DNA from 2 places in the Acidovorax bellezanensis genome. Region 1 is predicted to be linked to the other one. Evidence: predicted binding sites of a transcription regulator. Region 1 holds the regulator's gene; the other holds the start of a gene.
What was found. The regulator NrdR, encoded in region 1, represses ribonucleotide reductase genes. The targets are predictions, from matches to a motif close to CACNANATNTNGTG.
Positions count from the first base shown of each region.

Region 2: a site for NrdR is predicted at 11,892-11,905, ahead of N0K08_RS06505 (ribonucleoside-diphosphate reductase subunit alpha). Genes of this name have one in related genera too.

Region 1 covers NZ_JAODYH010000001.1:187,525-201,739, forward strand. Annotated here, with positions in the region: gene N0K08_RS00820 (lytic transglycosylase domain-containing protein) at 1-762, shown strand, start outside; ZMP/ZTP riboswitch at 868-1,027, shown strand; gene glyA (serine hydroxymethyltransferase) at 1,061-2,308, shown strand; gene nrdR (transcriptional regulator NrdR) at 2,347-2,802, shown strand; gene hdhA (7-alpha-hydroxysteroid dehydrogenase) at 2,881-3,648, opposite strand; gene N0K08_RS00840 (HdeD family acid-resistance protein) at 3,673-4,245, opposite strand; gene aroC (chorismate synthase) at 4,435-5,532, opposite strand; gene N0K08_RS00850 (sensor domain-containing protein) at 5,661-7,907, shown strand; gene N0K08_RS00855 (CBS domain-containing protein) at 7,974-8,417, opposite strand; gene N0K08_RS00860 (O-acetylhomoserine aminocarboxypropyltransferase) at 8,681-9,979, shown strand; gene N0K08_RS00865 (alpha/beta fold hydrolase) at 9,988-10,800, shown strand; gene N0K08_RS00870 (DUF962 domain-containing protein) at 10,913-11,254, shown strand; gene N0K08_RS00875 (VOC family protein) at 11,274-11,702, opposite strand; gene N0K08_RS00880 (YihY family inner membrane protein) at 11,740-13,017, opposite strand; gene N0K08_RS00885 (DUF2069 domain-containing protein) at 13,066-13,467, shown strand; gene N0K08_RS00890 (FAD-binding oxidoreductase) at 13,512-14,215, shown strand, end outside.
Region 2 covers NZ_JAODYH010000003.1:634,207-648,421, reverse strand. Annotated here, with positions in the region: gene N0K08_RS06550 (TlpA family protein disulfide reductase) at 1-64, shown strand, start outside; gene accB (acetyl-CoA carboxylase biotin carboxyl carrier protein) at 189-632, shown strand; gene accC (acetyl-CoA carboxylase biotin carboxylase subunit) at 747-2,102, shown strand; gene prmA (50S ribosomal protein L11 methyltransferase) at 2,187-3,071, shown strand; gene N0K08_RS06530 (DUF3426 domain-containing protein) at 3,121-4,203, shown strand; gene N0K08_RS06525 (carbohydrate kinase family protein) at 4,223-5,119, shown strand; gene N0K08_RS06520 (metal-dependent hydrolase) at 5,174-6,202, shown strand; gene N0K08_RS23345 (hypothetical protein) at 6,377-7,468, shown strand; gene N0K08_RS06510 (ribonucleotide-diphosphate reductase subunit beta) at 7,555-8,643, opposite strand; gene N0K08_RS06505 (ribonucleoside-diphosphate reductase subunit alpha) at 8,916-11,786, opposite strand; gene ampD (1,6-anhydro-N-acetylmuramyl-L-alanine amidase AmpD) at 12,189-12,824, opposite strand; gene N0K08_RS06495 (sigma-54-dependent transcriptional regulator) at 12,772-14,215, opposite strand, start outside.

The sequences.
Region 1 (14,215 bases):
CATAACGGCTTCGCACTGCTGGGTCTGGCTGTGGCCTTCCTCGCCATCACGCTGTTCGCCCGCCCCGACCTGCGCCACACCGGCGAAGCCCAACTGCGCGACTGGCTGCAAGCGCGCCAGGTCGCCATGGCCCCCGCGGTCGACATGCCTTCCGAGCCCACCGCCATTGAGCGTGCCACGGCCACCAACCCCAAGGAGCTGCCCAACGAGCAGGCCGCGGTGGCTTTCTGGCTCAGCAAGAAATACCGGGTCGCGCCCGAGCCCCTGGCGGCACTGGTCTCCGAAGCCTATGCGCTGGGCAAGAGCAACCAGATTGACCCGACCCTGATTCTGGCCATCATGGCCATCGAATCCAGCTTCAACCCCTTTGCCCAGAGTTCGGTCGGCGCCCAGGGCCTGATGCAGGTCATGACCAGCGTGCACACCGACAAGTACGAGAATTTCGGCGGCAAGCTGGCCGCGTTCGACCCGGTGAGCAATCTGCGCGTAGGCGTCAAGGTGCTCAAGGACGCCATCGCACGTGCGGGCTCGGTCGAAGGCGGTCTGCGCCACTATGTCGGCGCCGCCAACCTGCCCAACGACGGTGGCTACGCCGCCAAGGTGCTGGCCGAACACAACCGCCTGCGCCAGGCCGCCGGCCTGCGCCCAACACCTGCCGCGCCAAGCCAGCCCCTGCTCACGGCCAAGCAAACCGTCCCGGCGACCACCGCCGCGGCCCCTGTCGCCAGCGCCGAACAGGTGGCGCTCAATACCAACCTTTGATCCACTGCCCCCTCGGCTGGGGCTCGCCGGTGGCATGGGCTGCGGCACAGACCCCAACCCGCGCGTGCCCTCTTGGCTGCGTAGGCCATTCGGCTCAGCTACACTAGCAGGGTACGCAACTGGCGATAGGCGTGGTCCAGGAAGGTTGAAAAACCGGGCCACCGCTGACGTGGAAACCAGCAGATGCTTGCCGTCTGTGAACCACTGGGGAGCGTACCGCCCAGGCAAAGCCTGAAGCGTTCCGCCGTTCGCCTGGGCAGCCCTTGGCCTCAAGGGACTTCAAGTTCATAGGACTGCCATGTACCACCGCAATATCACTGTTGAAAAAGCCGACCCAGAAATCTTTGCTGCGATCCAGGCCGAAAACAAGCGCCAGGAAGACCACATCGAGCTGATCGCCAGCGAGAACTACTGTTCTCCCGCCGTGATGGAAGCCCAAGGCTCCCAGCTCACCAACAAGTACGCCGAAGGCTATCCAGGCAAGCGCTACTACGGCGGCTGCGAAAACGTCGATGTGGTCGAGCAACTCGCCATCGACCGCGTCAAGCAGCTGTTCGGTGCCGATGCCGCCAACGTGCAACCCAATTCCGGCTCCCAAGCCAACCAGGCCGTGCTGCTGGCTTTCCTCAAGCCCGGCGACACCATTCTGGGCATGAGCCTGGCCGAAGGCGGTCACCTGACCCACGGCATGCCGCTGAACATGTCGGGCAAGTGGTTCAACGTCGTCTCCTACGGCCTCGATGCCAAGGAAGAGATCGACTACGACGCCCTGGAAGCCAAGGCGCGTGAACACAAGCCCAAGCTGATCATTGCCGGTGCCTCGGCCTACGCCCTGCGCATCGACTTCGAACGCTTCGCCAAGATCGCCAAGGAAATCGGCGCCATCCTGTGGGTGGACATGGCCCACTACGCCGGCCTGATCGCCGCGGGTGTGTACCCCAACCCCGTGCCCCACGCCGACGTGGTCACGACCACCACTCACAAGAGCCTGCGCGGCCCGCGCGGCGGCGTGATCCTGATGAAGGCCGAGCACGAGAAGGCCATCAACTCGGCCATCTTCCCCGGCCTGCAAGGCGGCCCGCTGATGCATGTCATCGCCGGCAAGGCCGTGGCCTTCAAGGAAGCGCTGACGCCCGAGTTCAAGGCCTACCAGGAACAAGTGGTGAAGAACGCCAAGGTCGTCGCCGAGACGCTGATCGCACGCGGTCTGCGCATCGTGTCCGGTCGCACCGAAAGCCACGTGATGTTGGTCGACCTGCGTGCCAAGGGCATCACCGGCAAGGCCGCTGAAGCCGCCCTGGGTGCTGCCCACATCACCATCAACAAGAACAGCATCCCCAACGACCCGGAAAAGCCGTTCGTGACCAGCGGTATCCGCGTGGGCACACCAGCCATGACCACCCGTGGTTTCAAGGAAGAAGAAGCCCGCCTGACGGCCAACCTCGTGGCCGACGTGCTGGACAACCCGACGGACGAAGCCAACCTGGCCGCCGTGCGCGCCAAGGTCGCGGCCCTGACGGCCCGCTTCCCGGTCTACCGCGACTAAGTAGCCGCCTTGCTCACCGCCCAGCCCCGCGCCACGCCATGAAGTGCCCTTTTTGCAGCCACCCTGACACCCAGGTGGTGGAGACCCGCGAGGCGGAAGACGGCGGCTTCATCCGCCGGCGCCGCCAGTGCGGCGGTTGCGACAAGCGCTTCACGACCTACGAGCGGCCGGAAGTGAGCTTTCCGGCCATCGTCAAGAAAGATGGTCGGCGCATCGAGTACGAGCGCGGCAAGCTGAACGGCTCGTTCTCGCTGGCGCTGCGCAAGCGGCCGGTGAGTACCGAGCAGGTCGATACCGCCATCGAGCGCATCGAGGAAAAGCTGCGCAACCTCGGGCTGCGTGAAGTGCCTTCCAGCCGCATTGGCGAGCTGGTGATGCATGAACTCAAGCAGCTCGACAAGGTGGCCTATATCCGTTTTGCCAGCGTCTACCGCAGCTTTGAGGACATCGAGGACTTCAAGAGCGTGATGGACGAGGTGAGGACGAATAGCTGAAGAGCCACTGCGTGTTCGGCCCCACAAAAAAAGCTGCCCATGGCAGCTTTTTTTTCGTCCTGCCGGGCTTCACCAGTCTCAATCGAGCTCCTGCACGCCGCCGCCCGAGACCGTGAGGATCTGCCCGCTGATCCAGCTGGCCGCGGGAGAACACAGAAACAGCGCCGCATTGGCCATGTCCTGCGGCTCGCCCAGACGGCCTATGGGCGTGTGCTGCAGCATGGCTTTCTGGATGCTGTCGCTCAGCACCGACTCCAGCGCCTCGGTGCGCGTGGCGCCAGGAGCGATGCCGTTGACGCGGATGCCTTTGGGGCCGACATCGAACGCCATGTTGCGGATCAGGTGGTTGGCGGCGGCCTTGGATGCGCCATAGGCCGCCATGCGCCGGTTCTTGTTCTCGCCCGCCATGGAAGTGATGGCCAGCATGCTGCCGCCGCCCGCCTTCTCCATCTCCGGCGCAGCTAGCTGGGCCAGGCGGAACATGGAAAACACGTTCAGGTCGAACGCCCGCCGGAAATCCGCCATCGGCATGTCGAATGGCTTGGGCCCGCCGCCGCCGGCATTGCTGACCAGAATGCTCAGTTTGCCGAACCACTGCGTCGCCTGGGCGATCAAATGCTCCAGGTCCTGCTCACGGGTCACATCGCAGGCCACGGCCGTGGCCTGGCCGCCCTTGGCGACGATGCCTTGCACGACGGCCGTGGCCGCCTCCAGGCGCAGGTCACTGACCACCACGGCCGCACCGGCCGCGGCAAAGGTTTCGGCAATCGCGCGGCCTATGCCCGCGCCCGCGCCGGTAATCACGGCGACCTGGTCGTCGAGCCTGAAGTGACTGGGGTCATACATGGCGGATTCCTTTTTGGGCCTGCCTCAGGCGGCGCGGCGGCTGCGCAACTTGAACGCCATGGCGATCAGCATCACGCCGAAAAAAATCGCGAACCAGCCGATCAGCCAGGCAAACGCAATCGCCCCAGCGCCCGGGCGCAGCACGACCGCAAGACCGAAGACGATGGACAGCAAGCCGGACAGCGCATGCAGCCATTCGCCCTCGATCTGCTTGCGCAGGCGCACGGCGGCGATGATCTGGAACAGGCCGACGGCAATGGCCCAGAAGCCGATGATGAAGATCAGCGTGAGCGCCGTCACGCCCGGCCAGAGAAAGGTCACAACGCCGGCAGCGATGCCCAGCAGACCGACGACGATCAGCGGCCACAACGGTTTGCCGCCTTCGCGCATGCGCACGCCTGCGACCACCGCCAGCACGCCGTCCACCAGGGCATAAGAGCCCCAGAGTATGACCAGCACGGTCAGCGTGATGCCGGGCAGCGCCAGGGCCAGCAGCCCGAAGATCACGGCGCACAAGCCGCGCAGCGCGATCCAGCCCCACTCTTTCTGCATGCGTTCCAAGGCCTGTAGTCCGAAATTTTCCGCATTGAGTTGCATCTTCTGCTCCCTAGGGTTGTGCTGAAAAAAAAGCATAGCCGAGCCGCAGCTCCCAGCGCAAGCGGCGAAGGTGCCGTTTGCGCGCCCTTTTCCTCCCCGAGGCAGAAACCTGTCCTGGCGGCGCCTGCAGCCGCCCAAAAAAAAGGCTGCCCCATCGGCAGCCTTTTTGGCGTTTCGGAGCGGTGAAGCTCAGAGCAGCGAGGAGCGGATCGGCGGCACGCCCTGGTGCACGTCGCCGCATTGGGCGCGGTGGCGCAGCGCGTGGTCCATCACCACCAGCGCCAGCAAGGCTTCGGCAATGGGTGCGGCGCGGATGCCCACGCAAGGGTCGTGGCGGCCCTTGGTGATGACTTGCGTGCTCTGGCCGTGGATGTCGATGGACTCGCGCGGGCTCAGGATGGAGCTGGTCGGCTTGATGGCGATGGACACTTCCAGGTCCTGGCCGGTGCTGATGCCGCCGAGCACGCCGCCCGCGTGGTTGCTGGCAAAGCCTTCAGGCGTGAGCGAATCGCCATGTACCGTGCCGCGCTGGGCCACGCTGGCAAAGCCGGCGCCGATTTCCACGCCCTTGACGGCGTTCAGGCCCATCATGGCGTAGGCGATGTCGGCATCGAGCTTGTCATACAGCGGCTGGCCCAGACCGATGGGCATGCCGCTGGCCTGCACGCGGATGCGCGCGCCGCAGGAATCACCAGCCTTGCGCAGTGCGTCCATGTAGTCTTCGTAGGCCTGTACATCGGCCACGGGCGCAAAGAAGGGGTTGTGGCGCACATGCGACCAGTCCTCGAACGGAATGGCCAGCTCACCGAGCTGCGTCATGCAGGCACGGAACTCGGTGCCGAACTGGGCCTTGAGCCACAGCTTGGCCACGGCGCCCGCGGCCACCGTGGGCGCCGTCAGGCGCGCCGAGGAGCGACCGCCGCCGCGCGGGTCGCGGATGCCGTACTTGTGCCAGTAGGTGTAGTCGGCATGGCCCGGGCGAAAGCTTTCGACGATGTTGGCGTAGTCCTTGCTGCGCTGGTCGGTGTTGCGAATCAGCAGAGCGATCGGCGTGCCCGTGGTCTTGCCTTCGTACACGCCAGACAGGATTTCCACCGCATCGGGCTCGTTGCGCTGGGTCACATGGCGGCTGGTGCCGGGGCGACGGCGATCCAGGTCGTGCTGTATGTCTGCCTCGGTCAACGGCATGCCCGGAGGGCAGCCGTCGATCACGCAGCCAATGGCCGGGCCGTGGGATTCACCAAAATTGGTGACGCTGAATAGGGTTCCGAAAGTATTGCCGCTCATGGCGCGCGATTATGCCGGTCTCTGAAGTGCTTGGCACTTGATACGCACATTGATACGATTTAAGCTGAACCTTTGTTCGTCGTCTCCTCATGCCGCTCCGGCATGCCCCTCCATGAGGCAGTCATCCCATGCATCCAGCTAGCAACTTGCTACAGACCGCACCAGATCCTGCCCTGCCTGCCAGCCTGCCCGGCATGGCCCAGGCCCTGGATGTCAGCGACTGCGCCATTGTGATCACCGACGAGCAGCGCCGCATCGTTTATGTCAACGCAGGCTTCCAGCGGCTGTTTGGCTATACGTTGCAGGAAGCTCACGGCCGGCGGCCGCGCGATTTGCTGCTGAACATGCCGTCGGTCAAGGACTCCCTGTCGCATATCGAAGAGTTACTGGCATCCCAGGGCCGCTTCACCGGCGAAGCACTGGCCTTTCACCGCAATGGCGATCCCATCTGGGTATCGCTGGCCATCAACATCCACCCTGCCCCCTTGCCTGCGCCAGGCGAGTCCCGCGCTCCAGGCTGCGCCGTGCTGACCTTCACCGACCTGACGCTCACCAAGCTGCACGAAGCCCTGCAAAGCCGGGTGCTGGAAGCCATGGTGCATGAAGTGCCGCTGCCACAGCTGATGACCCTGGTCTGCCAGGAAGTCGAGCGCATGGCGCCCGACGTGATCGCCTCGGTGCTGCGCGTGGATGCCAACGGCCAACTCCACGCCCTGTCGGCCCCCAGCCTGCCGCATGCGCTGTCCATGCTCATTGACGGCAAGGCCATAGGCCCCCAGGCCGGTTCCTGCGGCACGGCCGCCTACCGGGGCGAGCCGGTGGTGGTCACCGACATCGCCAGCGATCCGCTCTGGCAGGATTACCACCCGCGGTTCACGGCCATGGGCATCCGCGCCTGCTGGTCCAGCCCGATCAAGAACCGCGAAGGCCGAGTGGTCGGCACCTTCGCTTTCTATTTCCGCGAACCCGTCGGCCCCAACAGCCTGCACCGGCGCCTGGTCGAAGTCTGCCTGCAACTGTGCACGCTGGCCATGGAGCGCGAGACCGCGCAGAACCGCATCCACCAGCTGGCTTATTACGACACGCTGACCCATTTGCCCAACCGCACGCTGTTCACCGACTGCGCCCAGCGCGCGCTGCTGACCTTGGGCCAGACGACGCAGCCACAGGCCGCGCTGCTGTTTGTCGATCTGGACCGCTTCAAGCTGGTCAACGACAGCCAGGGCCATGCCGCAGGCGATGCCCTGCTGTGCGAAATCGCCAGCCGGCTGCGCCAGCAGCTGCGCCCGCAGGATCTGGTCGGACGACTGTCCAGCGATGAATTCGTGCTGATGCTGCCAGGCGAAACGGCCACGCAGGCCATTGCCACAGCGCAGCGGCTGCTGGACAGCATCGCCCAGCCTTTTGACCACCAGGGCATGCAGCACCGGCCACAGGCATGCATAGGCATTGCCCTCTATCCCGCGGATGGCAGCAACATACGCACACTGCTGCGCCATGCCGACCAGGCCATGCAGGCGGCCAAGAAGCAGCCCAACGCCCACTGGTGCCGCTTCAGCCCCGAACTCAGCGTGCAAGCCCATGAACGCGTGGTCATGGAGCATGATTTGCGCGAGGCCATCGCGCAGCGGCATCTGCACCTGCACTACCAGCCCCAGGTGCTGAGCCAGGCCGTAGGCCGGCTGCATGGCGTGGAAGCGCTGGCCCGCTGGAACCACCCCGTCTGGGGTGCGGTGTCGCCCGCGCGTTTCATTGCCCTGGCCGAAGACAGCAGCCTGATCCAGGACCTCACGCGCTGGCTGCTGGAGGCTGCCTGCGCGCAAATGGCCCGCTGGCGCAAGGCCAGGCTGCCGGTGCCGCAATTGGCCATCAACCTGTCGGCCCGCAACTTCCACGATCCGCAACTGGCCGAACAAGTGCAGGCTGCGCTAACGCGCCACGGCCTGCAGCCACACGATCTGGTACTGGAAATCACCGAAAGCGTGATGATGGATGCAAGCGCCGCCGCCGTCGCCAACCTGCACAAGCTCAACGTCATGGGCCTGCAGCTGTCACTCGACGACTTCGGCACCGGCTACTCCAGCCTGAGCCACCTGCACCGTCTGCCCATCAGCGAACTCAAGCTCGACCAAAGCTTCGTGCGCGATCTGGAAAGCAGCCCCGCGGCCACGGCACTGATCCGCTCGGTGCTGAGCATCGCGCGCAGCCTGGGCATGAAGGTGGTCGCGGAAGGGGTGGAAACACGCGAGCAGTCCGAATGGCTGCAGCGCCACGGCTGCGCCGTGATGCAGGGCTATCTGTTTTGCCGGCCCGTATCGGCCGCGCAACTCGAATACTGGCTGCGCGCGCAATCCGCCAAGACCACGGGCGCGTAGCTCGGCGCCCCGGTGGGGCCTCGCGGAGAGGCCGCGGCTACGGCGCTGGCCAGGCCAGCGTGGGGGTCAGCCCTGCCGTTCGCCTTCGGGCCAGTCGCGGATATAGGCCTTAAGCATCTTGTTCTCGAAGTTCTGGCTATCGACCACGGCCTTGGCCACGTCGTAGAAGCTGATCACGCCCATCAGCATGCGCTTGTCCATCACCGGCATATAGCGCGCGTGGCGGTCGAGCATCATGCGGCGCACTTCGTCCATCTCGGTTTCCAGCGTGCAGGTCAGCGGCGCGTCGTCCATGGCCGAGCGCACCTGCATGGTGGCAGCGCCGCTCTTGACCAGGGCCTGGATCACTTCGCGGAAAGTGAGCATACCCACCACGTCCGAATGCTCCATCACCACCAGCGAGCCAATGTCTTTCTCAGACATTGTCTCTATGGCGCGGCTCAAGGGCTCATCGGGCGAAATGGCGTACAAGGTATTGCCCTTGACGCGAAGGATGTCACGAACTTTCATGCGATGTCTCCGGCTGTTGCCGCTGGGAATGGGGTCACAAATTGGTAATCAATATAGCCCACAAAACCGCGTCCCCAAAGTCGTGCGCGCGATGATTTTCCCGCCTGCGGCTTTTGCGGCCCTGCCCGCGCCGCAGGCGACAGGTCGCTCGCGCAGCGCCATGCATAATTGTTGGCCCAGGCACCCTGCCCGGCTGCGGCAGCGGCCCGCAGCCACCCGGATTCCGGCCGGCGTGCACCTCATGAACATTCTCTGGAGACAAGATGCCCGGTTATTCTGACCCCGGCTTCGACACGCTGAGCCTGCACGCAGGCACCCAGCCCGATCCCGTTACGGGCGCACGCGCTGTGCCCATCCATCTGACCACCTCCTTCGTCTTCGAGTCCAGCGACCACGCCGCGGCCCTGTTCAATCTGGAACGCCCCGGCCATGTCTACAGCCGCATCAGCAACCCGACGAATGCCGTGCTCGAGCAGCGCGTGTCGGCGCTCGAAGGCGGCGTCGGCGCGATTGCCGTGGCCAGCGGCCAGGCGGCGCTGCACCTGTCGGTGGCAACGCTGATGGGCGCGGGCAGCCACATCGTGGCCAGCACCGCGCTGTACGGCGGCAGCCAGAACCTGCTGCACTACACGCTGGCGCGCTTCGGCATAGAGACCACCTTCGTCAAGCCTGGCGACATCGACGGCTGGAAAGCCGCCGTGCGCCCCAACACCAAGCTGTTCTTCGGCGAAACCGTGGGCAACCCCGGCCTGGACGTGCTGGACATTCCCACCGTGTCGCAGATCGCGCACGAGGCCGGCGTACCCCTGCTGGTCGACTCCACATTGACCTCGCCCTGGCTGATGAAGCCCCTGTCCCTGGGCGCGGACATCGTCTACCACTCGGCGACCAAGTTTCTGTCGGGCCACGGCACCGTGATCGGCGGCGTGGTCGTCGACGGCGGCAGCTTCGACTGGGACCGCTCGGGCAAATTCCCCGAACTCAGCGCACCCTACGACGGCTTTCACAACATGGTGTTCACCGAGGAGAGCACCGTGGGCGCCTTCCTGCTGCGCGCGCGCCGCGAAGGCCTGCGCGACTTCGGCGCCTGCATGAGCCCGCACACCGCCTGGCTGATCCTGCAAGGCATAGAGACGCTGCCGCTGCGCATGGAGCGCCACATGCGCAACACCGTCAAGGTGGTGGAGTTTCTGGCCAGCCACCCCATGGTCAGCCGCGTCGGCCATCCCATGCTCGAAAGCCACCCCAGCTACGCGCTGGCGCAGAAGCTGCTGCCGCGCGGCGCGGGTTCGGTGTTCAGCTTCGACATTGCGGGCAACCGCAACCAGGGCAAGAAGTTCATCGAAACGCTCAAGGTGTTCAGCCACCTGGCCAACGTCGGCGACTGCCGCTCGCTGGTGATCCACCCGGCCAGCACCACGCACTTCCGCATGGACGATGACGCCCTGACCAACGCCGGCATCAGCCAGGGCACGATACGCCTGTCTATCGGCCTGGAAGACGCCGACGATCTGATCGACGACCTCAAGCGCGCGCTGAAAGCGGCGGAAAAAGCGGCATAGGAGTCCTTATGAACATCGAAGTCAACGGCCACGCCGTTTACGCCTACACCGGCGGCAAGGCCTTGCGCCCCGAGCAGCCCACCGTCATCCTGATCCACGGCGTGCTGTGCGACCACAGCGTCTGGGCACTGCAAAGCCGCTACCTGGCCAACCACGGCTGGAACGTGCTGGCCATCGACCTGCCCGGCCACTGCCGCAGCCAGGGCCCGGCGCCGGCCAGCGTCGAAGCCGCGGCCGACTTCATCGCCGCGCTGCTCGATGCCGCGGGCCTGGAAAAAGCCGCGCTGGTCGGCCACAGCTGGGGCAGCCTGATTGCACTGCAGGCCGCGGCCCAGTTGGGCGCACGCGTGAGCCACCTGGCGCTGGTCGGCACGGCCCATCCGATGAAAGTCTCGCCGGCCCTGCTGGAATCGGCGCTGAACACGCCCGAGCAGGCCATACAGATGATCAACACCTTTTCGCGCGCCACCTTGTCGCCGCCAAACGGTGCGGGCAGTTGGGTGTTTGGCGCCGGCGTGGCGCTGGGTCGGCGCGTGCTGGCCAGCAATGCGCAGGTCAACCTGCTGCACACCGGCTTCACCGCCTGCGACCGCTACACCGGCGGCGAAGCGGCGATCGCGGCCATCACCTGCCCGGTGCTGTTCGCCCTCGGCGCCCAGGACCAGATGACGCCGCCCAAGGCCGCCCAGGGACTGATCCAGGCCGCCCAGACCGCGGGCAAGAAGACCCAGCGCGTGTTGCTGCCCATGGGCCACAACCAGATGACGGAGTCGCCCGACGAAACGCTGTTCGCGCTGCGGGACTTCCTCCAGGCCGCCTGAGCGACGCGCGGGAGCCCGCCTTCGGACTAACCCGCTGAAGGCGCGCGCCGGCGCGGCGTAGAGTGGGATGGACAAGCGCCTGCAGACACCGATCCATACCCAGGAGCCGTCCATGTCCCACCCCTTCGCGCCCTCCGGGGCTGAAGTCGATCCGCGGCAGTTCCAGCGCTTTGCCGCGTTCTATCCCTTCTACCTGTCCGAGCACAGCAACCGCAACTGCCGGCGCCTGCACTTCGTGGGCTCCAGCCTGGGGCTGCTGTGCCTGGCCTGGGCCGTCATTTCCGGCCAGCCCGGCTGGATAGGTCTGGGCCTGCTGCTGGGCTACGTCTTCGCCTGGATAGGCCACTTCGGCTTCGAGAAAAACAAGCCCGCGAGCTTCAAGCGCCCGCTCTACAGCTTTCTGGGCGACTGGACGATGTACGCCGACATCTGGCGCGGGCGCGTGTCGCTGTGAGCGACCACCGCGCGCACCCTCAGAACGTGATGTGCACCGAAGGCGCGCTGCGCTGCGCGTCGCCATGGTGAACGGCTTCGATGTTGTTGCCATCCGGATCCAGCACAAAGGCCGCGTAATAGCCCGGGTGGTAGGGGCGCTCCCCCGGCGCGCCGTTGTCCTCGCCGCCATGGGCCAGTGCCGCCCGATAAAAGGCATCGACCATGGAACGGTCCCGCGCCTGGAAGGCCAGGTGGTGACGTCCGGTCAAGTGGCCTTGCGCTGCTTCACTGCCAGCCGTCGACACAAACAGCTCATCGGCCCAGAAGTAGCCCTCACCCTTGCCGCCCATGGGCACCTGCAAGGCCCCCAGAACGGCCGTGTAAAACGCTTCAGACCTGGCCAGGTCTCGCACCACCAGTTGGATGTGATCGATCAGGCGTCCTCGGTGAATTTCCAATGTTTGCATGCAGCGCTCCTTGGTTGAATGACATGGACAGGGGACTTCAGGCCTCCAACTGCGGTGAGACCGCCTGGGCCGGCACTGCGACCACCACCGCCTGCTGCGGCAGGACCTGACGCAGGGTCAGCACATCCCACTGCCCTTCGCGCCACAGCGCCTGGGTGCTGGCCGTCTTGTCGAGCAGCAGGTGCTGCAGCAGCGGCGCCAGCGGCGTGGTGTCCGGATCGCATATCAGCACGTAGCGCGGCTCTATGTCGTCGAAAGTGCGCGTCTGGCTGTCGTCGGGCAGCATGGCCAGCCAGCGCACGGCGATCAGCGCCGCCAGCGCGGGCTCGAGCTGCAGGGCATCGACTTTGAGGCGCCGGGCCAGGGCCAGCGCCGGCATGCCGGCGTGCGGCTGCAGCCGCTGCTCGTCGAGCACCGCCACCACTTCCAGCGCCAACTCGAAACCCCAGCCCCGGTGCGAGGAGCTGCGCTCCATGCCTGCGAGCAGGCTGGGCAGATAGGCCGTGATCACCGCGCCGAGCAGGAAAATGACCCAGGCCAGGTAGATCCAGATCAGCAAGATGGGCACGGTGGCGAACGTGCCGTAGATCACCGAATAGGTGGGCACCGACGCCAGGTACAGCGCCAGCAGGTGCTTGGCCAAGGCCATGCCCAAGGCCACGAACAGACCGCCGGCCAGGGCGTGGCGCCACTTGACCTGCGTATTGGGCACATAGTGGTAGAGCGCGGCCATCGCGCCCGACAGCAGCAGGAATTCCAGCGAATCGAAGCCCACCTGCACGGCTTCGGGCAAGGCCGCCACCAGGCCGCGCGAGGCCGACAGCACATAGGAGGTGGTGGCGATGCTGCCGCCCATGAGAAAGGGCCCGAGCGTGATCACCGCCCAGTAGATCAGCAGGCGCTGGCCCAGCGAGCGCATGCGCTGCACGCGCCAGATGTTGTTGAGCGTGCGGTCCATGGTCAGGATCAGGCTGATCACCGTCACCAGCAGAAAGCCGAAACCCACACCGCCGAGCTTGCTGGCCTTGGCCGCGAACTGCATCAGATAGTCCATCACCTGCTGGGCGATGGACTCGGGAATCAGGCTGTCGACCAACCAGTTCTGCAGCGTCAGCTGCAGCCGCCCGAAGGTGGGAAATGCCGTGAACACCGCCAGTGCGACGGTCACGAAGGGCACCAGTGCCAGCAGCGTAGTGAACGTCAGACTGCTGGCCGTCAGGCCCAGCCGGTCTTCGCGAAACCGCGCGGCCAGCGTCTGCGCGGTATTGCGCCAGGGAAAAACGGACAGGGTGTGGGCGAGTTGGCGCCAGCGCATGCGCGCTCGATGGAAGGACAAGGCCATGGCCGATATGATGCCACCTCAATGAATCCATCTAATCATAGTGAACCCGGCAGCGACGTAGCTGCCACCCGCTGGTGGGCCGTAGGCAGCCTGCTCGCCCTGATGCTGCTGTGCGTCGCCTGGGAACTGTGGCTGGCGCCGCTGCGCCCCGGAGGCTCCTGGCTGGCGCTCAAGGCCTTGCCGCTGTGCCTGCCGCTGGCCGGCCTGCTCAAGCGCCGCATGTACACCTACCGCTGGGTCAGTCTGGTGATCTGGCTGTATTTCACCGAAGGCGTGGTGCGCGCCTGGAGCGATCCCGCGCCCAGCCGCTGGCTGGCCCTGGTCGAAGTCGCGCTGTGCCTGTCGCTGTTCGTCGCCTGCACCTTGCACGTGCGCTGGCGCCAGCGTGCGGTCAAAGCATCCGCCCTGACCACAGCCAGCTGAGCCCGCCCGAACCCTGTCGAACCCCTTCTTGAGAACTGCCTACTATGTCCGCCCTGCTTGACACCCTGCGCCAGATCGTCGGCGCGCCCCATGTACTCACCGAAGGCGACTTGAGCGCCTGGGAGATGGACTGGCGCCGCCGCAGCCACGGCAAGGCCCTGGCCGTGGTGCGCCCCGCCAACACCGCCGAAGTGGCGGCCGTGGTGCGCGCCTGCGCGGCCTCGGGTACCAGCCTCATCCCCCAGGGCGGCAACACCGGCCTGTCCGTGGGTTCGACCCCCGACACCAGCGGCACCCAGCTGGTGCTGAGCCTGCAGCGCATGCAGACCGTGCGCCAGCTCGACCACGACAACCTGACCATCACCGTGGACGCGGGCTGCATTCTGCAAAACGTGCAGCAGGCGGCCGACGCCGCGGGCCTGTTGTTCCCGCTGTCGCTGGCCGCGCAAGGCAGCTGCACCATTGGCGGCAATCTGGGCACCAATGCCGGCGGCACCCAGGTCGTGCGCTACGGCAACACCCGCGAGCTGTGCCTGGGCCTGGAAGTGGTCACGCCCCAGGGCGAAATCTGGGACGGACTCAAAGGCCTGCGCAAGGACAACACCGGCTACGACCTGCGCGATCTGTTCATCGGCAGCGAAGGCACGCTGGGCGTGATCACCGCGGCCACGCTGAAACTTTTCCCCCAGCCCGCCGCACGCCTCACGGCCTGGGCCGCCGTGCCGTCGATGGCCGCGGCCGTGCGCCT
Region 2 (14,215 bases), on a different contig from region 1:
TAAAATAGGCGAGTTGACGGCGCAAGACCTTGCGCAGTGGGTAAAAAGCCTGCCTTCGGCATGAGATTTTCCCCTTGTAAACCCGAATCTCCCTAGCGATGTTGGTGAAAAATGTGCCGCGAAGCGATCAGTAGGGCGAAATTGGAGTAAATTCGCGCCCTTATTAAGTTTTAGTCGCTGGAGCTCCCATGGATTTGCGAAAACTCAAGACCTTGATCGATCTGGTCTCTGAATCGAATGTGTCAGAGCTGGAAATTACCGAGGCCGAAGGCAAAGTGCGTATCGTCAAGAGCGAAGGCAAGATCGTGCAGCAGTACGTGGCCGCGCCCATGCCCGCGCCTGCCGCCGCACCTGTCGCCCCCGCCGCAGAGTTGCCCGCCCCAGTGGCCGAGATGACTGGCCACGTGGTGAAGTCGCCCATGGTGGGCACGTTCTACCGTTCTTCCAGCCCAGGCGCCAAGCCGTTTGTCGACATTGGCACCGAAGTCAAGGAAGGCGAAACCATCTGCATCATCGAAGCGATGAAGATCCTCAACGAGATCGAAGCCGACAAGTCTGGCAAGGTCACCCGCATCCTGGGTGAAAACGGCCAAGCTGTCGAGTACGGACAACCGCTGTTCGTGATCGAGTGATCCGCGAGTCTGTGATGCTGCGTGAAGCAAAAAGTAGCAGCCGCGCTTGTCGCTCGGCTGAGCCAATGACAGTGGCGTGCGCCAATACGCAGGCACTGCGCTGCGAGGACTTCCATGTTTAAGAAAATTTTGGTGGCCAACCGGGGCGAAATTGCCCTGCGCATCCAGCGCGCCTGCCGCGAATTGGGTGTCAAGGCCGTGATGGTCTATTCCGAAGCCGACCGTGACGCCAAGTACGTCAAGCTCGCCGACGAAGCCGTATGCATAGGCCCCGCGCCTTCGCCGCTGAGTTACCTCAGCATGCCGGCCATCATTTCAGCTGCCGAGGTGACCGACGCCGAAGCCATTCACCCCGGTTACGGTTTCCTGAGCGAAAACGCCGACTTCGCCGAGCGCGTGGAGAAAAGCGGCTTCCAGTTCATCGGACCGACGCCTGAGTCGATCCGCATCATGGGCGACAAGGTCTCGGCCAAGCAGGCCATGATCAAGGCGGGCGTGCCCTGCGTTCCCGGCTCCGACGGCGAACTGCCCGACGATCCGGTGCAGCTGCGTCGCATCGCCAAGGCCGTGGGCTATCCCGTGATCATCAAGGCCGCAGGCGGCGGCGGTGGCCGTGGCATGCGCGTGGTGCATACCGAAGCCGCGTTGGTCAATGCTGTGCAGATGACCAAGGCTGAAGCCGCCGCGGCGTTCGGCAATCCTGCGGTGTACATGGAAAAGTACCTGCAGAACCCGCGCCACATTGAAATCCAGATCCTGGCCGACAAGTTCAAGAACGCCGTCTACCTGGGCGAGCGCGACTGCTCCATGCAGCGCCGCCACCAGAAGGTGATCGAAGAGGCGCCCGCGCCCGGCATTCCACGCAAGCTGATCGAACGCATCGGCGAGCGCTGCGTCGCGGCCTGCAAGAAGATCGGCTACCGCGGTGCGGGCACGTTCGAGTTCCTGTTCGAAAACGGCGAGTTCTACTTCATTGAAATGAACACCCGCGTTCAGGTCGAGCATCCCGTGACCGAAATGATTTCGGGCGTGGACATCGTCAAGACGCAGATCATGGTCGCGGCCGGCGAGAAGCTGCCGTTCACCCAGCGCCAGATCGAGCTGCGCGGCCACGCCATCGAGTGCCGTATCAACGCCGAAGATGCGTACAAGTTCACGCCGTCGCCAGGCCGTATCACGACCTGGCATGCGCCGGGCGGCCCGGGCGTGCGTGTGGACTCGCATATCTACACGAACTACTTCGTTCCCCCGAACTACGACTCGATGATCGGCAAGCTGATCGTGCACGGCGACACCCGCGAGCAGGCCCTGGCCCGCATGCGCACGGCGCTGCTGGAAACCGTGGTCGAAGGCATCAACACCAACATTCCCCTGCACAAGGATTTGATGGTGGATGCGAAGTTCATGGAAGGCGGCACGAACATCCACTATCTGGAAGAGTGGCTGGCGCTGCGCAACCCCAAACGATGAGTCGAGCCATCTGGCTGTGACCTCACATGCTGGCCTCTGGCGACGGAGGCCAGCATTTTCATTTTTCAGGAAAGGAACGGCGTCATGTTTGAACTGAGCCTGTTGTGCCCGGAAGACCGGGTTGAAACCATCAGCGATGCCTTCGATGCGCTGGACGCATTGAGCGTGTCGGTCGAAGACGCCGACGCACAGACCGAGGCGGAACAAGCCCTGTTCGGCGAGCCTGGCATGCCACCGCCCAAGGATGGCTGGCAGCGCAGCCGCGTGGTCGCGCTGTTTCCCACCGAGGAACTCGCACAGGAAGCGCGCCAGCTGCTGAGCCTGCAGGACTTCTTCGAAGGCTGCACGGTGCTGGGCGTGAACAACGTGCCCGAGCAGGACTGGGTGCGTCTGACGCAGTCCCAGTTCACGCCCGTGGACATCACCCCCGAATTCTGGATCGTGCCGACCTGGCACGAGCTGCCAGCCCAGGCCAAGGTCAGCATTCGCCTCGACCCCGGACTGGCCTTTGGCACTGGCACCCATCCCACGACGCGCATGTGCCTGCGCTGGATCGCCCGCCAGCCCGAGGGCTCGCTGGGTCGGGTGCTGGACTACGGCTGCGGCTCGGGCATCCTGGCCATAGGCGCTGCCAAGTTTGGCGCGGTGGACATCGACGCCGTGGACATCGACACCGCGGCCGTGGATTCGACGCTGCTCAACGCCCAGGCCAACGAGGTGCAATTGTCGGCCGGTCTGCCGGACCAGGCGCGTGGCGAATACGGCACGGTGCTGGCCAATATCCTGGCGTCGCCATTGAAGATGCTCGCGCCTTTGCTGTGCGCCCATGTGGCCGCCGGCGGCCGTCTGGTACTGTCCGGTATCCTGGAGCGCCAGGCCGACGAGCTCAAAGAGGCCTATGCGCCCTGGATCGCGCTGGAAGTGGCGGACAGCGAAGACGGCTGGATACTGATGACGGCTTCGCGCTGAACGATACTTTTACGCATACGGCCACCCCACTTTTTGCCAGGAACTGCCGATGAGCCAGATCACGCGCTGCCCTTCTTGTGGAACGATGTTCAAGGTGGTGGCCGACCAGTTGCGTATTTCCGAAGGCTGGGTGCGCTGCGGCCAATGCCAGGAAGTGTTTGACGCCACGCAGTCCATGCTGCCGGCCGATGGCGAACCTTTCGCCGAGCCTGTCCCACCGGCGGTCTGGCGCACGCCCGACAGCGATACGGAGTTTGCCAGCGCACTGGCTGCGGCGGCACAGCCGCCCGCGCCTGTAGAGCAGGGCGCGCCGGTCGCCGCTGCGGGTTATGAATTGCCTGCGGCGGCTGAGGATGAGGATGAGGCTTTGCCGCCAGCGGATAGCGCATCCGATGCATCGCAGCCCGCGGCCGCGCCAGAAACTGAATCCGTGGCAGTGTCCGAGCCCGAAGTCCAGGCTGAGCCCGAACCCGAAGCAGAACCCGAGCCCGAAGCAGAACCCGAGCCCGAAGCAGAACCCGAGCCCGAAGCAGAACCCGAGCCCGAAGCAGAACCCGAGCCCGAAGCAGAACCCGAGCCCGAGCCCGAGCCTCTGGACCTGGCGGAGCCCGCCGTCGAGCCGGGTTTTGTGCGCGCCGCGCGGCGAAAAGCTTTCTGGCAGCGCACGGGCGTGCGCGCAGCGCTGGGCATGGGCAGCGGCGTCCTGGTGCTGGGCCTGGCTGCCCAGGTCGCGCTGCAGGAACGCAATGCGCTGGCCGCCTGGCAGCCGTCCCTGCGTCCGGCGCTGCAAAGCCTGTGCGGTGTGGCGGGCTGCACGCTGGCCGCCCGCCAGGACATAGGGCAGATGGTGATTGCCAGCTCCGCGTTCACGCGCACGGCGCGCGCAGACGGCTACCTGCTGGCGCTGACCATAGAGAACCAGGCCAGCACGCCGCTGGCCATGCCGGCGGTGGAGCTGACCTTGACCGATGTGCAGGACCGGCCCGTGTTGCGGCGGGTCTTGCTGCCGGCGCAGCTTTCCGCTCCGTCCACGCTGGAGGCCCAGGCCGAATGGAGCGTGAGCATTCCGGTGGCCGTCACCGAAACCGATGCACGTATTGCGGGCTATCGCGCCCTTGTCTTCTACCCCTGATTTCTGGAAACCCACTCCCATGGCTGCCATCATTTGCGGATCGTTCGCGTTCGACACCATCATGACTTTCGAGGGCCGGTTTGCCGACCAGATCCTGCCCGATCAACTGCACATTCTCAATGTCTCGTTCCTCGTGCCTACGCTGCGCCGTGATTTCGGCGGCTGCGCGGGCAACATCGCCTACAGCTTGAAGCTGCTGGGCGGCGAGCCCCTGCCCATGGGCATGCTGGGCAGCGATGGCGGCAGCTACCTGGAGCACCTGCGCGAATGCGACATCTCGACCCGCCATGTGGGCGAGAGCACCGAGATCTACACCGCGCAGGCGATGATCATGACGGACCTCGACAACAACCAGATCACGGCTTTCCACCCCGGCGCGATGTCGCATGCGCACCTGCTGCAGATCACGGCCGAGACGCCGGCAGCGGTGGGCATCGTCGCTCCCGACGGACGCCAGGCCATGATCGAACATGCTGCCCAGTTCAGCGCCGCGGGCATTCCTTTTGTCTTCGATCCAGGCCAGGGCCTGCCGATGTTCAATGGCGAGGAGCTCAAGACTTTCATCGCCCAGGCCAGCTGGATTGCCGTCAACGACTATGAAGCCAAGGTGCTCAGCGAGCGCACCGGCATGGACCTGGCGGCGCTGTCGCGGGAAGTCCGGGGCCTGGTCGTGACGCTGGGTGCCGAGGGCTGTGAAGTCTGGGAGCAGGGCGTCAAGACGCTGGTCGCCCCCGTCGCACCCAAGCAGGTCGTGGACCCCACGGGCTGTGGCGATGCATGGCGCGGCGCGCTGTTGTTCGGTCTGGAAAAAGGCTGGTCGCTGGTGCGCTGCGCCGAGCTGGGCAACCGCGTCGGCGCGCTGAAGATCGCGAGCAAGGGCCCGCAGAACTACCGCCTGGATTTCACTCCGAATTGATCACCAGCCGCCTTTGCAGAGGCGGCCTTTTTTTGATTCTCATCCAGGGTTGCCATGGATTCCGTTTCGCAAATCGCCCTGGGCTCGGCCGTGGCCATTGCCACCATGGGGCGCCGCACCGCGGTGTGGAAAGCCGCCCTGTGGGGCGCGGTGGCGGGCACATTGCCGGACCTGGATGTGTTCATCGACTATGGCAATGCCCTGGCCAACATGGTCAACCACCGCGGCAACAGCCACTCCCTCTTGTACCTGCTGGTATTTTCCGTGGGCCTGGGTTGGGGCATTGCCAGGCTGCACGGTGAAAGCCGCCAATGGATGCGCTGGTGGCTGGCCATGGCGCTGGTCCTGCTCACGCACCCGATACTCGACTGGTTCACGGTGTACGGCACGCAGCTGCTGCGGCCTTTCTCCACCCAGGCCTACGGCCTGGGCAGCGTGTTTGTCATCGATCCTCTCTATACCTTGCCGCTGCTGGTCGGCGTGCTGCTGGCGCTGCGGCGCAAGTTTTTTGCCGGCTTGCGCGCCAACCAGATCGGCCTGCTGCTCAGCAGCCTGTACCTGGCCTGGAGCGCGCTGGCCCAGCAGCATGTGAGCGATGTGGCCCAGGCTTCGCTCAAGGCCCAGCGGAGTGCCGCCCAGCGGAATGCCGCCCAGGACATAGCTGCCGAGCAGTTGCTGGTGACGGCCACGCCTTTCAATACCGTGCTGTGGCGCGTGGTAGCCCTGGACGGCGCGCATTATTGGGAAGGCTTCTATTCGCTGCTGGATGCGGACCGCGACATGGCCTGGAGTCGCCATGACCGGGGGCTGGCGTTGCAGGCGCAATACCCGCAGCCCGACCAGCCGGTGCAGCAGCTGGCGCGTTTTGCCCAGGGCTATGTGCGCATGGAGCAGAACGGCGATGCGCTGTACCTGACCGACCTGCGCATGGGGCAGGAAGGCAGCTACAACTTCCACTTTCTGCTGGGCAGTCCGGCCGAGCTGGCCTCGGGGCTGTATCGCGTGCAAAAGCAGTCCATGACCATGCCGGTCAAGCAGGGCCTGCAGGCACTGTGGCGGCGCATCTGGGGCCGGCCGGTGTGATTCCGGGCGCCGCGCCCGTCCCATAAAAAAAGCCCGAAACCTTGCGGTTCCGGGCTTTTTGCTGGGGGGCTCATGCCTCAGGGCTTGGTGCCTGTGGGGAAGGGCCAGGCGGCTTGCGGGTTCAGTGCAGTTTGTGCAATGGGTGCAGCGGCGGTGGCCGGAGCAGCAGGGGCCTTGGCAGCCTTCTTCGCGGCAGCTTTCTTTGCGGGTGCAGCAGCCTTCTTGGCAGGTGCGGCCTTTGCCGGAGCGGCAGCCTTGGCAGGTGCAGCAGCCTTCTTGGCAGGTGCGGCGGCCTTGGCAGGAGCAGCAGCCTTCTTCGCAGGTGCAGCAGCCTTCACGGGAGCAGCAGCCTTCTTGGCGGGTGCAGCAGCCTTGGCAGAGGCGGCCTTTGCAGGAGCTGCAGCCTTCTTCGCAGGTGCGGCAGCCTTTGCCGGAGCAGCAGCCTTCTTCGCAGGTGCGGCGGCCTTTGCGGGAGCAGCAGCCTTCTTGGCAGGTGCGGCAGCCTTGGCGGGAGCAGCAGCCTTCTTCGCAGGTGCGGCAGCCTTGGCAGGAGCAGCAGCCTTCTTGGCGGGTGCGGCAGCCTTGGCAGGAGCAGCAGCCTTCTTCGCAGGTGCGGCAGCCTTGGCAGGAGCAGCAGCCTTCTTCGCAGGTGCGGCAGCCTTGGCAGGAGCAGCAGCCTTTGCCGGAGCAGCAGCCTTCTTCGCAGGTGCGGCAGCCTTGGCAGGAGCAGCAGCCTTCTTGGCGGGAGCGGCAGCCTTAGGCGCAGTAGCCTTCTTGGCGGGAGCGGCAGCCTTAGGCGCAGCAGCCTTCTTGGCGGGAGCGGCAGTCTTAGGCGCAGCAGCCTTCTTGGCAGGAGCGGCAGCCTTGGCCGAAACCGTGGACTTCTTGGTCACCGCGGCTTTGGTAGAGGTTGCAGCTGGCTTGGCGGCAGCTGCAGCCTTGGGGGCTGCGGCTTTCTTTGCCGCAGCGGCGGGCTTGGCGCTCACGGGCTTCTTGGTGGCAGGTGCGGGCGTTGCTGCGGCCTTGGGCGCAGCAGCTTTCTTGGGTGCCGCAGCCTTGGTCACGGTCGGGGCCTTGGCCGCCGCCTTGGTGGCGGGAGTAGCCGCTTTTTTCACGGACTCTGCCGGGGTTGCAGTCGAGGCCTTTTTGTCGGCCGTTTTTTTCGCAGTTGCCATCATCTTCTCCTTAGTCGATTTTTACAAAACACTTCGACTGCACATGGGCAGGAAGCGATTCATAGCGATGTGGAGTGACGCATCGCAATGAACACGGAATCGCCCCGCGCAGCACCTGAAATCAAGGTGGTGTGCAAAGGGCGGTTTATGTGTGCCATTGTGCCTGCTGGCAAGCGATTAATCCCAGGAAAGTGCGCCTCCGGACTGATACTCGATGACGCGTGTCTCAAAGAAGTTACGTTCCTTCTTCAAATCGATCATTTCGCTCATCCATGGGAACGGATTTTCTTCGCCGGGGAACAGCTCTTCCAGACCAATTTGCGTGGCCCGGCGATTGGCGATGTAGCGCAGGTAGCCCTTGAACATCGATGCGTTCATGCCCAGCACGCCGCGCGGCATGGTGTCTTCGGCATAGGCGTATTCGAGTTCGACGGCCTTGGCGAACAGGGCCTTGATCTCTTCCTTGAACTCGCTGGTCCAGAGGTGGGGGTTTTCCAGCTTGAGCTGATTGATCAGGTCAATGCCGAAGTTGCAGTGCATGGACTCGTCGCGCAGGATGTACTGGTACTGCTCGGCGGCACCGGTCATCTTGTTTTGCCGGCCCAGGGCCAGGATCTGCGTGAAGCCGACGTAGAAGAACAGGCCTTCCATCAGGCAGGCGAAAACGATCAGCGACTTGAGCAGCGTCTGGTCGTTTTCGGGCGTGCCGGTGTGGAAGTTGGGGTCCATGATCGCCTCGATGTAGGGGATCAGGAACTCGTCCTTGTCGCGGATCGACTTGACTTCGTTGTAGGCGTTGAAGATCTCGCCTTCGTCCAGGCCCAGCGATTCGACGATGTACTGGTAGGCGTGGGTGTGGATGGCTTCCTCGAAGGCCTGGCGCAGCAGGAACTGGCGGCATTCGGGCGCCGTGATGTGGCGGTAGGTGCCGAGCACGATGTTGTTCGCGGCCAGCGAGTCGGCCGTGACGAAGAAGCCCAGGTTGCGCTTGACGATGCGGCGCTCGTCTTCGGTCAGGCCGTTCGGGTCTTTCCACAACGCGATGTCGCGCGTCATGTTCACTTCCTGCGGCATCCAGTGGTTGGCACAGGTGGCCAGGTACTTTTCCCAGGCCCACTTGTACTTGAACGGCACCAGCTGGTTGACGTCGGTCTTGGCGTTGATGATGCGCTTGTCGGCGGCATTCACGCGCTTGAAGGCGCCAGGTGCCGGGGCGGCGTCGGCTGGCGTGTTGGAGGAAGTGTTGTCGTCGTCAAAGGTCAGCATGGTGTATTCCTGTAGATGGCGTGCAGTGGGCGTTGTCGGCACGGCGATGGGGCCGGGTGGCCGTGGCGGAGGGGCGTGGCAGGCAAGACATTTGCGATGCGATTCGCACCACCGCAGCCGGTGCAACGTTGCAGGCCCAAGGCCCTGGGGACAGCGCAGCCTGAGGCAGGCTTCCCGAGAACATATATTTTTGCAGAAAGGTGAATGGCCCGCGCCTCACCGTTTCTGCGACCCTGCCCGGCTGGAGGCCGGACAGGGCGGAGCTCAGCTGCTTACTGGCAGGCCTCGCAACCTGGGTCGTCGATCGCGCAGAACTTGACGTCCGTCGCAGGCGACATGGCCAGGGCGGCAGCGGCTGCCTTTTCCAGCGCGCTGGGCGCAGCCGGAGCGGCCGAGGACACGGCGTTGTGCGTGCTGCGTTGCACCGTCGACTTCTCGGCCTGGGTGGCGCTGCTGGTGCGCAGGTAGTAGGTGGTCTTGAGACCGCGCAGCCAGGCCAGCTTGTAGGTGTCGTCGAGCTTCTTGCCCGATGCACCGGCCATGTAGATGTTCAGGCTCTGGGCCTGGTCGATCCACTTCTGGCGGCGCGAGGCGGCTTCGACCAGCCATTCGGGCGAGACTTCGAACGCCGTGGCGTACTGGTCCTTGATTTCCTGGGGCACGCGGTCGATGGGGCGCAGCGAGCCGTCGAAATGCTTCAGGTCCATGACCATCACGTCATCCCACAGACCCAGGCGCTTGAGGTCACGCACCAGGTAGTTGTTGATGATGGTGAATTCACCCGACAGATTGGACTTGACCGACAGGTTGCCGAACGAAGGCTCGATCGAGGCGTCCACGCCAACGATGTTGGAGATGGTTGCCGTGGGGGCGATGGCCACGCAATTGGAGTTGCGCATGCCGTCGGCCGCGATCTTGTTGCGCAGGCCGTCCCAGTCCAGGCGCATGGAGCGGTCGACTTCGACGTAGCCGCCACGTGCCTTTTCCAGCAGGTTCAGCGTGTCCAGCGGCAGGATGCCCTGGTCCCACAGCGAGCCCTTGAAGGTCGAGTAGCTGCCGCGTTCCTTGGACAGCTCGGTCGAAGCCCAGTAAGCGTAGTAGCAGATGGCTTCCATCGACTGGTCGGCGAACTCCACGGCCTGCATCGAGGCGTAGGGCATGCGCATTTCGTACAGCGCGTCCTGGAAGCCCATCAGGCCCAGGCCCACGGGGCGATGGCGCAGGTTCGAGTCCTTGGCCTTTTGCACCGCGTAGTAGTTGATGTCGATCACGTTGTCGAGCATGCGCATGGCCGTGGTGATGGTCTTGCGCAGCTTGTCGTGGTCGAGCTTGCCGTTCTTGATGTGGCGCACCAGGTTCACGGAACCCAGGTTGCAGACAGCCGTCTCGGTGTCGCTGGTGTTGAGCGTGATTTCGGTGCACAGGTTGGACGAGTGCACCACGCCTACATGCTGCTGGGGCGAGCGGATGTTGCACGGATCCTTGAAGGTGATCCATGGGTGGCCGGTCTCGAACAGCATGGACAGCATCTTGCGCCACATGTCGGTGGCGGGCAGGGTCTTGTGCAGGCGGATTTCACCGCTGGCGGCCTTGGCTTCGTAGGCCGTGTAGGCCTTCTCGAATTCGATGCCGTACAGGTCGTGCAGATCGGGCACGTCGGCGGGCGAGAACAGGGTCCAGGAACCCTTTTCGATCACGCGGCGCATGAACAGGTCGGGAATCCAGTTGGCCGTGTTCATGTCGTGCGTGCGGCGGCGGTCGTCGCCGGTGTTCTTGCGCAGTTCCAGGAACTCTTCGATGTCCAGGTGCCAGCTTTCCAGGTAGGTGCAGACAGCGCCCTTGCGCTTGCCGCCCTGGTTCACGGCCACGGCCGTGTCGTTGACGACCTTGAGGAAAGGCACGACGCCTTGCGATTCGCCGTTCGTGCCCTTGATGCGCGAACCCAGTGCGCGCACGCGGGTCCAGTCGTTGCCCAGGCCGCCGGCAAACTTGGACAGCAGCGCGTTTTCCTTGATGGCGTCGTAGATGCCTTCGAGGTGGTCAGGGACCGTGGTCAGGTAGCAGCTCGACAGCTGCGAACGCAGCGTGCCGCTGTTGAACAGCGTGGGCGTGCTGCTCATGAAGTCGAAGGAGCTCAGCAGCTCGTAGAACTCGATGGCGCGCGCATTGCGGTCGGTTTCGCCCAGCGCCAGGCCCATGGCCACGCGCATGAAGAAGGACTGGGGCAGCTCGATGCGCTTCTTGTGGACGTGCTGGAAGTAGCGGTCATACAGCGTCTGCAGACCCAGGTAGTCGAACTGCTGGTCGCGTTCGGCCTTGAGGGCTTGGGCCAGGCGGGGCAGGTCGTAGTTGAGCAGCTCGGGGTTGAGCAGTTCGTTGTCGACACCGTTTTGCACAAAGCCGGGGAAGTAGTCGACATAGGCCTGGCCCATGTCGGCGGGCGCGACATCGCGGCCCATGACTTCACGCACGATGGTGTGCAGCAGCAGACGCGCGGTGGCGTAGGTGTAGTCGGGGTCTTTTTCGATCAGCGTGCGCGCGGCCAGGATGGCGGCCTTGAACACTTCGTCGATCGGCATGCCGTCGTACAGGTTGCGCTGGGTTTCCTGCACGATGGGATCGGGCTGGATGTCGGCGTTCAGGCCCTTGCAGGCGGCTTCGATCAGCGTCAGCAGGCGAGCCTGGTCCAGCGGCACGCGCTGGCCGTTGTCGGTGACATGCAGCACGGGCGCGGCAGCGGCAGCGGGCTGGCTGGCCTTCTTCTGCTCGGCGCGCTCCTGGTTGCGGCGCTCGCGGTACAGCACGTAGGCACGGGCGACTTCATGGTGGCCGCCGCGCATCAGGCCCAGTTCGACCTGGTCCTGGATGTCTTCGATGTGGAACGTGCCGCCGCCTGGACGCGAGCGCACCAGTGCGCGCACCACGCCTTGCGTGAGCTCGTCCACCATTTCGCGCACGCTGGACGAGGCCGCACCCTGGGCACCGCGCACGGCCAGGAAGGCCTTGGTCACGGCGACGGAGATTTTTTGCGGCGTGAAGTCCACGACATCGCCGTTGCGGCGCATGACGTGGTACTGCTCGGAAGCCGAGGCGGTCGCTGCATCGGCGGACGCAGTGGAGACGGGGTTCAACGCTTCTTGCATGGATTCCTCTTGGGCGTTTAAGTGATGGCGCTGTAGCGGTGGAGGGCCGTCAGCACGGAGGTAGCTTGTCCACAAGCCGTGCACATGCTGTGCACAACTTTTTAACACTAAATGTAGTGTTTGTGGATGGCTTCGACCACTACAGGTAGTGTCTTTGGTTCGGGTGCTAGTGTAGCGCGGAGGCTCGGCCGAATGGGCAAAACTGGCTCGAAACCCTTGGCGATGAGGAGGAATGCGGGGCCCTTTCGAGGCGCTGATACGGGCCTGCGCGGTGGCAGTGCCAGTGTCCGCGCGGGCTCGCGGCGAAGCGCGGCGTCTGCGAGCGCGGCAAATTTTTTTTGCCGGCGTGGTGAAAAAGCAGGACCCCACGCAGACTCCGATTGACGTTGCCGGAAAAACGGCTTAAGTGCCCGGCGGCCAGTCCAGCGCGGCGCCCGACAGCGCGCCGCGCAGCCGTGGCCAGTCGAAGCCGGGTCCGGGATCGAGCTTGCGGCCCGGGGCAATGTGCTCGTGGCCGGCCACATGGCGTATGGGGTAGTGGGCGGCGAGGTCGGCGCACAGCTGGGCCAGCGCCGCGTATTGCGCCGATTCGAAGCTCAGGCCTTCGAGGCCTTCGAGTTCTATGCCGATGGAGTCGTCGTTGCAGTTGTCGCGCCCGCGCCAGCAGGACGCGCCCGCATGCCAGGCGCGTTGATCGCAGTCGACGAACTGCCAGATCCGGCCTTCGCGGGTGATGAAGAAATGCGCCGAGACCTGCAGGCCGCGTATGCCCTGGTAATAAGGGTGGGCGTCCCAGTCGAGCTGGTTGGTGAACAGCTGCTGCACGGCCCCTGTGCCGTATTCGCCCGGCGGCAGGCTGATGGAATGCAGTACCACCAGGTCGATCTGCGCGCCCTCGGGCCGGGGGCCGCAGTTGGGCGAGGCCAGGGCCTGGGCGGCCCGGTACCAGCCGCCATCCCAGCCGCTGTCGGTGGGCGTGGCGGAATCAGCCGGCGGCGGGGTCGGAGGTGTCGGAGCTGTCGGAAAGGTCGCTGTCATGGGGTGCGGTGATGTTCAGGCGCGCGATGCGGTAGCGGATCTGGCGCAGGCTGATGCCCAGCCGTGCGGCCGTGGCGGTGCGGTTGAAGCCCAGCTCGTGCAGGGCGCGCACCAGGATGTCGCGCTCCTGCTGGTCCAGCCAGGCTTGCAGGTCGTGGGGCAGGGGGGCGGGCGCGGCCGGGTTGTCGGGGCTGGCCGGCGCCGCAGCCAGGCACGCCGCGCCGGCGTCGGAGGGGCTGCCCTTGAGCGACAGCACCTGACCTTCGCTGAGCGTGAGCGCGCGGTGCAGCTGGTTTTCCAGTTCGCGCACATTGCCGGTGAGCGGCAACTGGGCCAGCTGCTCCAGCACCTGGGGCGACAGCACGGGGACGGCGCAGCCGGTGTCGGCCGCGATGCGCGCCAGCAGGACCTCGCACAGGGCCGGCAGGTCTTCGCGGCGTTCGCGCAGCGGCGGCAAATGGATTTCTATGACGTTGAGCCGGTAATACAGGTCCTGGCGAAAGCGCCCGGCGGGCACTTCTTCGGCCAGGTCGCGGTGGCTGGCGCTGACGATGCGCACGTCCACCGGCTCTTCCTGGGTCGAGCCCAGAGGGCGCACGCGCCGCTCCTGGATGGCGCGCAGCAGCTTGGCCTGCATGGCCAGCGGCAGGTCGCCGATCTCGTCCAGAAACAGCGTGCCGCCGCGCGCGGCCTGGAAGTAGCCGCCGCGGTCCTGGGTGGCGCCGGTGTACGAACCTTTGCGGGCGCCGAAGAATTCGGCTTCCAGCAGGTTGTCGGGAATGGCGCCACAGTTCACCGCCACCCAGGGGCCGTCGGCGCGGTGGCTGCAGGCGTGCAGCGCGCGCGCGACCAGCTCCTTGCCGGTGCCGGACTCGCCCTGCACCAGCACCGGAGCCATGCCTTTTGCGACCTTGAGGATGTTCTGCTTGACGGCGCGCATGGCCGGCGATTCGCCCACCAGCTGCGCCAGTGCGGTCTCGGAGTCGGCCATGTCGGCCGTGGGGCCGGCGTTGCGCGCGCGGCGCGGCGCACCGCCGCCTTCGGCCGCACGGTGCACGGCCGAGGCCACGACGGCGCGAAACTGCTTGAGGTCCACGGGCTTGCTCAGGTAGTCGAAGGCGCCGGCCCGCAAGGCTTCGACCACGTTGTCGGCCGAGCTGTGGGCGGTGATGACCACGCAGCGCTCGGGGCGCTGCTGCGCGCGCAGGTCATGCAGCAATTCCAGCCCCAGACCATCGGGCAGGCGCATGTCGGTGAGCACGGCGTCGAAGCGCTGGGCCTGCAGCCGCGCGCGCGCCTGCTGCACGCTGTCCGCGGTCTCGACACGGTAGCCCTCGCGCAGCAGGGTCAGCTCGTAGAGCGTGCGCAGGTCGGGTTCGTCATCGACGACC